DNA from 3 places in the Polaromonas sp. P2_G11 genome. Region 3 is predicted to be linked to each of the others. Evidence: predicted binding sites of a transcription regulator. Region 3 holds the regulator's gene; each other region holds the start of a gene.
What was found. The regulator sigma-54, encoded in region 3, starts transcription at its own class of promoters, with help from an activator protein. The targets are predictions, from matches to a motif close to TGGCANGNAANCTGCTTT.

Region 1 (3,275 bases), 490 kb from region 3:
CAACCCGGGCCCTGATAACGGCAGTGGCTTCGCCCGGCGGCGCGTTGACCAGTTCATCGGCTGCAAGCGCACCCACCTCAACATGCAGGTCGATGCGGTCCAGCAGCGGGCCGCTGAGCTTGCCCTGGTAACGCGACACCTGTTCGGGCGAACAACGGCAAGCCCGCAAGCTCGAGCCGAGGTAACCGCAGGGGCAAGGGTTCATCGCTGCGACCAGCTGAAAGCGCGCCGGGAACTCGGCGCGCTGGGCGGCTCGCGAAATGGTGATGGTGCCGGACTCCAGCGGTTCACGCAGGGCTTCCAGGGCTGCCCGCGGAAACTCCGGGAGTTCATCCAGAAACAGGATGCCGCGGTGCGCCAGGGAAATTTCACCAGGCCGCGGCGGGGAACCACCACCGACAAGCGCAACGGCGCTGGCCGTGTGGTGCGGCGCGCAGGTGGGGCGTATCGCCCATTTGTCCAGCGTGAACCGGCCGCCCAATGACGCCACCGCTGCGCTTTCCAGTGCTTCTTCGGTGGTCATGGCCGGCAGCAGGCCTGCAAAGCGCTGTGCCAGCATGGATTTTCCGGAGCCTGGGGCGCCCATCATCAGTACGCTGTGCCCGCCGGTCGCGGCAATTTCCAGGGCGCGCCGGGCCGCCGCCTGGCCTTTGACGTCGGCCAGATCAGGATATGGGGACTGCCCCGAAGGCACGATCGGCTTGACGCGAGACCAGCCTTCCCCTGCTTCAGTCGGGGTGTCGCCCGGCAAAAATTGCCTCACCACATCGAGCAAATGGTGCGCCTGAAAGATTTCGGCGCCGGGGACCAACGCTGCTTCCTGGGCACTGGCCTCTGGCAGAACCAGCTTCGGCAATTTCTCGGCGGCAAGCCGTGCCGGGCGCGCCAGGGCGAGGCTCATGGCAAGCGCTCCCCGAATGGGACGCAAGTCGCCGCCCAGCGACAACTCGCCGGCGAACTCATAGCCTTCCAGTTTGCGGGCGTCGATCTGGCCGCTGGCCGCCAGGATTCCGAGCGCGATGGGCAGATCGAAACGGCCGGAATCCTTGGGAAGATCAGCGGGTGCCAGATTGACCGTAATGCGTTTATTGGCGGGAAATTCCAGTCCGGCGTTCTGGATGGCCGAGCGCACGCGTTCACGCGCTTCCTTGACTTCCGTTTCCGCAAGCCCGACCAGCGTAAAGCTGGGCAAACCGTTGGCAAGATGCACCTCCACCTGCACGGGCCTTGCTTCCAGGCCCAACAAGGCGCGGCTATGCACTAAAGACAAGCTCATTCGAAACTTCCTCCCTCAGAGGCGGCATCACAACTGAACCCGAGGCCATCCCGGGTTGCAGGTGCACCATACCTTCACCTAAGACGAGTATCGCCTAGCGAGAGAAGCCACCCGCTGGTTCACCAGAAAGGTGTGCCCCGCTGCATCCGATAGTGGCACTCACTTTCGTCCCGTGCACTTGCCTGGTTGTGTCAGTACCAGGATCCGCCGTGGCATTCTTGCCGCCGATCTCCTGGTGCTGGCCGTCCCAGAAACGAACGTTGCAGAAGACCGCCGTGCACTAAAGACAGGCTTGGTGATGCCTTTTTAGCTTAATGCTCCAAAATTGTGCGCTTGATTGCCCTTTATTGGTGCATCGTATCCGGCGCGATTCGCGGAGGTTCGCTCGAAGTTCAGGGGCGGGCCGGTCATCCATGCAAAGCGTCTTTGGCACGTTACCTGCTAAGAAGTCCACGCAAGTTGCCAACCTTTGGAGCTTCTACGGAGACTCCATCAGCAATGACTCGTACAAAAGCCTTAATCCGGCTGAGGTGGTGCTTGACGATGCTGCTTCCCTATTCATCCCTGGAGGAACCCTGAAAATGAAACTCGTAACGGCCATCATTAAACCGTTCAAGCTGGACGAAGTGCGTGAAGCGCTTTCCGGCATTGGCGTGCAAGGCATTACTGTGACTGAAGTCAAAGGCTTCGGCCGCCAGAAAGGCCATACCGAGCTGTACCGCGGTGCAGAGTATGTCGTCGATTTTCTGCCCAAGGTCAAGATCGAAGCAGCAGTCTCCGACGATCTGGTGGATCGCGTGATTGAAGCGGTTGAGGGCGCCGCCCGCACCGGCAAGATCGGCGACGGCAAGGTTTTTGTTTACAACCTCGAGCAGGTCGTGCGCATCCGTACCGGTGAAACCGGCAAGGAAGCGCTGTAAGGCTTACCCCAAAAAACGAAGAGAACATAGACATGAAAAAACTACTTGCCTCCCTTGTACTGGGACTGAGCCTGCTGACGACCGGCGCCGTGATGGCGCAGGCCCCGGCAGCTGCACCCGCCGCTTCCGCTGCAGAAGCCAAGCCGGCTGAAGCTGCTGCTTCCGCCGCCGCGCCTGCCGCAGCGACAGCACCCGCCGCTGCAGCTGCAGCCTCTGCACCGGCTGCCGCTGCGCCCGTTCCCAACAAAGGCGACACCGCCTGGATGATGGTTTCCACGCTGCTGGTCATCATGATGACCGTGCCTGGCCTGGCCCTGTTCTACGGCGGTCTGGTCCGCAGCAAGAACATGCTGTCCGTCCTGATGCAGGTCATGGTGACGTTCTCGATGATCGTCGTGCTGTGGTTTATCTATGGCTACAGCCTGGCTTTCACCGAAGGCAACGCCTTCTTCGGCGGCTTCGACCGGCTCTTCATGAAGGGCATCTGGGACAACGTCGCGGGCACCTTTGCCAATGGCGCCACCTTCAGCAAGGGTGTCGTGATCCCCGAGATCGTGTTCGCAGCCTTCCAGGCCACTTTTGCCGGCATCACCTGCGCGCTGATCGTTGGCGCCTTTGCCGAACGCATCAAGTTCTCCGCAGTGCTGCTGTTCATGGCGATCTGGTTCACCTTCAGCTATGCACCTATTGCCCACATGGTCTGGTTCTGGATGGGCCCTGACGCCTACACCGGCAAGGAAGTCGCCGACGCCATGAGCGCCAAGGGCGGTTATATCTGGCAAATGGGCGCCCTGGATTTTGCAGGCGGTACCGTGGTGCACATCAACGCCGCTGTCGCCGGCCTGGTAGGCGCCTTCTGCATAGGCAAGCGTATCGGCTACGGCAAGGAAGCCATGGCCCCTCACAGCCTCACGTTGACCATGGTTGGCGCCGCATTGCTGTGGGTGGGCTGGTTCGGCTTCAACGCCGGCTCCGCCCTGGAAGCCAACGGTTTCGCCGCCCTGGCCTTCATCAACACGCTGGGTGCTACCGCTGCCGCTGTGCTGGCATGGTGCGTCGGTGAAGCGCTGATGCGCGGC
Region 2 (3,275 bases), on a different contig from region 3:
ACGCTTTTCACTTCGTGTAATGCGCTGCCCCCCCGAGGGGGCCGCCCGCCTGCGGTCTGGCAAAGCCGGTCCCGCGGCTCATGCTGGGTTGAAGACATCCGCCGTGTTTTCGGTAGCCATGGGGCTGCGTTATCCTGTCGGTCATGAGCAAACTCCTAGACGCCTTCTGGCGCGCCGCGATGTATTGCCTGCACCCGCGGGTCATTGCGTTGTCCGTCCTGCCGCTGATCATCATGGTGGTGATCTCGCTCGGCCTGGGATTTTTTTTCTGGAACGATGCCGTGGAAGCTATCCGGTCGCAGATCGGAAGCTATGAGCTTGTCGGCACGCTGGTGCGCTGGCTTGAGGGCCTCGGCCTGAGCGACCTGCGCACGGTGCTGGCTCCGGCGTTGTTGCTGTTCCTGGCGATCCCCGTGATTGTGATCGTGGCGTTGCTCTTCGTGGCACTGCTCATGACACCGGCCATGGTGGCCCTGGTGGCTGAACGGCGCTTTCCCCAGATGGAGCGCAAACGGGGCGGTTCACTGTTCACCAGTTTGTTCTGGTCGCTGGGCTCGACCTTGCTGGCCGTGGTGGCGCTGGTCGTTTCGATTCCGCTTTGGCTGATTCCCCCGCTGATCCTGGTGTTGCCCCCGCTGATCTGGGGCTGGCTGACTTACCGCGTCATGTCTTATGACGCCATGGTGGACCACGCCAGCAGTGAAGAGCGGCGCCAGATATTCAAGGAACATCGCCTGCCGCTGCTGGCGATCGGTGTGTTCAGCGGCTACCTGGGCGCGGCACCCAGCCTGCTGTGGGCCTCGGGCGCGATGTTTGTAGCCATGGCGCCCATCCTGGTGCCGGTGGCCATCTGGATCTACACCCTGGTGTTTGCGTTTTCCTCGCTCTGGTTTGCGCACTACACGCTGTCGGCCCTGGAACAACTTCGCAAGAAAAATAATGCCCTGGCGCCCGACCCGCTTGCGCAAGCAGCTATTGAATCGATAGCAAATGAGCTGGCCCCCGATGCCCTCCCCGGGCCGGCGCCCAGCTTCGGTTCGCTGGGCGGCAAGCCCGAATCACAACCCTGAACCCATTACCTGGCAAGCCTGAACATGACCCCACAATTCGGCCTCATCATCGTCGGCGACGAAATCCTTTCCGGCAAACGAGCCGACAAACACCTGCCGAAAGCCATCGAACTGCTGGGTGCGCGCGGCTTGCAGCTGGCCTATGCCGACTACGTCGGCGACGATCCGGCGCGTATCACGGCCACGCTGGCACGCGCGTTCGCAGCGGCGCATGAGAACGGCGACGTGGTGTTCTCCTGCGGCGGTATAGGGGCCACACCTGACGACCACACCCGGCAGTGCGCCGCCAGAGCGTTGGGCGTTGACCTTGCGCTGCATCCCACGGCCAAAACACTGATCCTCGAACGCATGGCGGATGTGGCGAAAGAGCAGGGGACACCCTACGAGCCTGACCGCGACGACAACATCCACCGCCTGAACATGGGCGTGTTTCCGGTCGGCGCGGAGATTATTCCGAATCCGTACAACAAGATTCCGGGCTTTACCTGCCGGGCGGGGCAGGGGGCGGTTCACTTCGTTCCCGGCTTCCCGGTGATGGCCTGGCCGATGATTGAATGGGTGCTCGACAACCAGTACGCCCACCTGCACCAAAAATCGCCTTACACCGAGAAGTCGGTGATCATTTTTGGGTCCATGGAGGCCATGCTCACGCCCCTGATGCTCGATATTGAAGCGGCCCATGCGGGAGTGAAAGTGTTTAGCCTGCCCAGCGTGGATCACCCGGAATATGGCCGCCATATTGAACTGGGCGTCAAAGGCGCGCCCGAGGCGGTCAATTTGGCCTATCCGGCCATGCTGGCCGGGCTGCACAAATTTGACCTGAAGTTTGGCCCTGAGTTGGTGCGTTGATTTTTTGCACCAATCTTGTGCGCCCATGTTAATGCACGATCATGGTGCATTCGTTGTCGGCCGGTGTTTTTTGCATTTTCAGCCTGCCAAAGGCTGGAACTGAAGCCAGATCACGGCACAATCCGGGGCTTGGCGGGAAACTGAAGCGCCAATGTCTGTGGCACAAAAAGTGCATTCGACAGCCCGAATAGATTTTTCAACCACCCATCCAGCAACAGGAGATTTTGATGGCAAAGACCGTCGCAGACGTCATGAAAATGGTCAAGGAAAACGAGGTCAAGTTTGTTGACTTCCGTTTTACCGATACCCGGGGCAAAGAACAGCACGTGACCGTGCCCGTGTCCCACTTTGACGAAGACAAATTCACGTCGGGCCATGCATTCGACGGCTCCTCAATTGCCGGCTGGAAGGGCATTGAAGCCTCCGACATGCAACTGATGCCTGACCCAAAGACGGCCAACATCGATCCGTTCTTTGAAGAAACCACTCTGTTCATGAGCTGTGACGTGCTCGAGCCCGCCGACGGCAAGGCCTATGACCGCGACCCGCGCTCCATCGCGCAGCGCGCAGAGGCTTACCTCAAGGCTTCCGGCCTGGGCGACACCGCTTACTTCGGCCCTGAGCCAGAGTTCTTCATCTTTGACGACGTGCGCTGGAACACTGACATGTCGGGCACCTTCTTCAAGATCGAAGAATACGAAGCACCCTGGAACTCCGGCGCCAAGCTCGAAGGCGGCAATCGCGGCCACCGTCCTACCGTCAAGGGCGGCTACTTTCCCGTGCCTCCTGTCGACAGCACGCAAGACATGCGCGCCGAGATGGCCCTGATCCTCGAATCGCTGGGCATCCCCGTCGAAGTGTTCCACCACGAAGTGGCCGGCGCCGGCCAGAACGAAATCGGTACCCGTTTCAGCACGCTGGTTCAGCGCGCCGACTGGACCCAGGTCCTGAAATACGTCGTGCAGAACGTGGCCAACGCCTACGGCAAAACCGCCACCTTCATGCCCAAGCCTGTTGTCGGCGACAACGGCTCCGGCATGCACGTTCACCAGTCCATCTGGAAAGACGGCAAAAACCTGTTTGCCGGTGACGGCTATGCAGGCCTGTCTGATTTCGCCCTGTACTACATCGGCGGCATCATCAAGCACGCACGTGCCCTGAACGCCATCACCAACCCAGGCACCAACAGCTACAAGCGTCTGGTTCCTGGCTATGAGGCGCCGGTCAAGCTGGCTTACTCGGCTAAAAATCGTTCGGCATCGATCCGCATTCCTTACGTTGCCAATCCAAAGGGCCGCCGTATCGAAGCGCGTTTCCCCGATCCACTGATGAACCCTTACCTGGGCTTCTCGGCCC
Region 3 (3,275 bases):
GGCTCGCCCGAGGTGTCGATGTAGACCGTGACGGTGTCCGTCGTCAGGTGCACGTAGACGCGCACGTCGGGCCAGCGCGTGTCGACGCTGGGCCGCACGTCGTCGAACTTGGCGCGAAAGCGGTCGGCGATCGCGTCCTTGATCTTCAGCGCCGCGAAGTTCAGGCTTTGCAGCGGGCTGTGCTGGGCCGTGATCTCGACCTTGAAGGTCTGCTTGGGCGTGAACCAGATTTCCCAGGCCACGTTGGCAGCTGCGTTGTAGAGGTCTTGTTCGCTGCGGTACTGGTTGTGCTGCAGCTCGATCAGCACGCGCTGCGCCAGCCGGCTGTGCAGGTTGAGCTGCAACGCGTCGCGCCACGAAGCCTGCAGCTGCACGCCGGCGCGCCAGGCTTTGCCGTCGATCCCGGTGACACGCTTGACCTCGGTGGCCAGCAGGGTTTCGACGCCTGCGGCGCACGGTAAAAAGAGTTGGAGTTGATTCATGACTGACTTTGAGGGGCGGGGCAGCGCGGCCTGATTGGGCGGCTAGAGTGATTTGCGCAGGTTGGCGGGCGCGATGCGGAGCGCCTCGCGGTACTTGGCCACGGTGCGGCGGGCGCATTCAATGCCCTGCTCCTTGAGCATTTCGGAAATCTGGTTGTCGCTGAGCGGCTTCTTGAGGCTTTCTGACGAGACAAATTGTTTGATGAGCGCGCGCACCGCTGTGCTGGAAGCATTGCCGCCGGTTTCGGTGCCGAGTGCGGAACCGAAGAAATACTTGAGCTCGAAAGTACCGAAAGGGGTGCCCATGTACTTGGCCGTGGTCACGCGGGAGATGGTGGACTCATGCAGGCCCAGTTCATCGGCGATTTCGCGCAGCACCAGCGGCCGCATGGCGAGTTCGCCGTGCGTGAAGAAGTTTTTCTGCCGTTCCACAATCGCGCTGCTTACGCGCAGGATGGTGTCAAAGCGCTGCTGGATGTTCTTGATGAACCAGCGGGCCTCCTGCAGGCGCTGCTGCAGCGCCTGGCCGCCCTGGCCTTTGTGCTGCTTGAGGGCATTGGCATAAATGTCGTGCACGCGAAGGCGCGGCATGACGTCGCCATTGAGCGAAACCTTGAAGCCCCGGCCCGATTTGATGACGATGACGTCGGGCACGATCAGGTTGCGCTCCACGTTCACAAAGCGGCGCCCGGGCTTGGGGTCGAGCCGGCCAATCACCGTGATGGCGCCCTTGATGGCGGCTTCGGTGAACCCACACAGGTGCGACAGGCGCTTGACATCGCGCTTGGCCAGCAGCTCCATGGGTTGCTTGCACATGGCAATGGCTGCGCGGGTTTCTTCGCAGTCCTTGCAGTCCAGCAGTTGCAGGCTCAGGCATTCCGCCAGGTTGCGCGCACCGACACCGGCAGGCTCCATGTGGTGCAGCAGCTTGAGCGCCATCGCAAAACGCTGCTCCAGCTCTTCCGCCTGCGCCATGTCATCTCTTGCAAGACCGGCCGCGAGCGACGCCAGGCTGTCTTCAAGGTAGCCGTCGTCGTTGAGCGATTCAATGAGGAAGTGCAGCGCGGCGCGATCTTCCTCCGACAGGCGCAAGCTCAGCGATTGCCGGTGCAGGTGGTCCTGCAGCGACTCATGGCTGCCCGTGAGGTCGGAGGCCTCGGCTTCGCTCTCTTCATTGTTGTTCTTGCGCGCCGGTGCGTCGCTTCCCCACTCGCTGTCGTCGGGCGTGGTTTCTACCGTGCCATCGCCTTCCCAGCTTTCCTCGAGCTTGGGCTCCGCACTGACTTCTGCGTCATTCGGGGCTGTAGCGCCAGTCTCGTCTGCGCCGCCAGCTATCGAATCCGTAGCAGATTCAAACTCGCGGCTGTCCTGGCTTACCGGCGTGTTGATGTGCTCCAGCCCAAACTCTTCGCGCACCGCCGTCTCTTCCGACACTTCCAGAAACGGGTTTTCGTCGAGCATCTGCTCGACCTCCTGGCTCAACTCAAGCGTCGACAGCTGCAACAGCCGGATCGACTGCTGCAGCTGGGGCGTCAGCGCAAGATGCTGCGAGACGCGGAGTGACAGGCCTTGTTTCACTGGATTTTCAAATGTGCGGAAAGATAAAACGACATGTCTTCGGCCAGCAGGGGCCGCGGAACTGGCTTCGCCAGGCCGCAGGCGCCGTCCCCAGAGGGGGAGAGGGAGCTACACGAAGTGAGCGACAACAGGGGGGAACCATCTTCACATCTTGAAGTGTTCGCCGAGATAGACTCTTCGTACATCGGCGTTGTTCACGATCTCGGACGGTGTGCCTTGCGCCAGCACATGGCCGTCGCTGATGATGTAGGCGTGGTCGCAAATGCCCAGTGTTTCACGCACGTTGTGGTCGGTGATCAGCACGCCGATGCCGCGCGATTTGAGGAAACCGATGATGCGCTGGATTTCGATCACGGCAATGGGGTCGATACCGGCAAAGGGCTCATCCAGCAGGATGAAGCGCGGCTGGGTTGCCAGCGCCCGCGCGATTTCGACCCGGCGGCGCTCGCCGCCCGAGAGCGCCGGTGCCGGTGAGTTGCGCAAATGATCTACCCGCAAATCCTGCAGCAGCGCGTCGAGCCGCGACTCGATGTCTGCGCGCCCCAGCGGCTTTCCGGTTTTGTCGAGCTGCAGCTCCAGCACGGCACGCACGTTTTCTTCGACCGTGAGCTTGCGGAAAATCGACGCTTCCTGCGGCAGGTAGCTCAGGCCCAGGCGGGCACGCAGGTGAATCGGCATGTGCTCGACCGACTCGCCGTCGATGGAAATTTCGCCTGCATCGGCGCGCACCAGGCCCACGATCATGTAGAACGAGGTCGTTTTGCCCGCGCCGTTGGGGCCCAGCAGGCCCACGACTTCGCCTTTTTGCACGGACAGCGAAACGTCCTGCACCACCTTGCGGCTGCCGTACGATTTTTGCAGACCTTGCGCAACAAGGCGGCTGGGGGTCAGGGCAGGAGCGGCCGGGGCCGCTGAAGTGTCAGTCACCACATCCATCTGTGCAGGTCTTTCTAGTTCTTTTCATTGCCCAGCGTCGTGCTGGGGCGCAGAACCGGGGCTGGGCCTGCGGGCGGCGCCGCGACGGGGGCCGAGGCTGTCGCGCGGGGTGACAGCATGGCGCGAACCCGTCCTGTGGGGTTGCTGGCCGTACGATTTTGCGCGCCCCCATCCACGGTGAAGACGTCGGTGTTGTTGTCGTAAACAATCAGGCTGCCGGTGGTTTCGTCCACCAGGGTGGCGCCGTTGTAGCGGCGCACCACCGCCCGCTTGATGAAC

Region 1: the regulator sigma-54 is predicted to act here: its motif matches at 1,704-1,721, upstream of glnK (P-II family nitrogen regulator).
Region 2: the regulator sigma-54 is predicted to act here: its motif matches at 2,078-2,095, upstream of glnA (type I glutamate--ammonia ligase).

Annotation. Positions count from the first base shown of each region.
Region 1 covers NZ_JBFUFE010000004.1:85,900-89,174, reverse strand. The annotation lists gene AC1DWQ_RS14640 (YifB family Mg chelatase-like AAA ATPase) at 1-1,276, opposite strand, end outside; gene glnK (P-II family nitrogen regulator) at 1,858-2,196, shown strand; gene AC1DWQ_RS14630 (ammonium transporter) at 2,229-3,275, shown strand, end outside.
Region 2 covers NZ_JBFUFE010000001.1:142,475-145,749, reverse strand. The annotation lists gene AC1DWQ_RS00745 (EI24 domain-containing protein) at 144-1,070, shown strand; gene AC1DWQ_RS00740 (competence/damage-inducible protein A) at 1,095-1,919, shown strand; gene glnA (type I glutamate--ammonia ligase) at 2,147-3,275, shown strand, end outside.
Region 3 covers NZ_JBFUFE010000004.1:573,066-576,340, forward strand. The annotation lists gene AC1DWQ_RS16780 (THUMP domain-containing class I SAM-dependent RNA methyltransferase) at 1-482, opposite strand, end outside; gene AC1DWQ_RS16785 (RNA polymerase factor sigma-54) at 525-2,060, opposite strand; gene lptB (LPS export ABC transporter ATP-binding protein) at 2,205-2,996, opposite strand; gene lptA (lipopolysaccharide transport periplasmic protein LptA) at 3,011-3,275, opposite strand, start outside.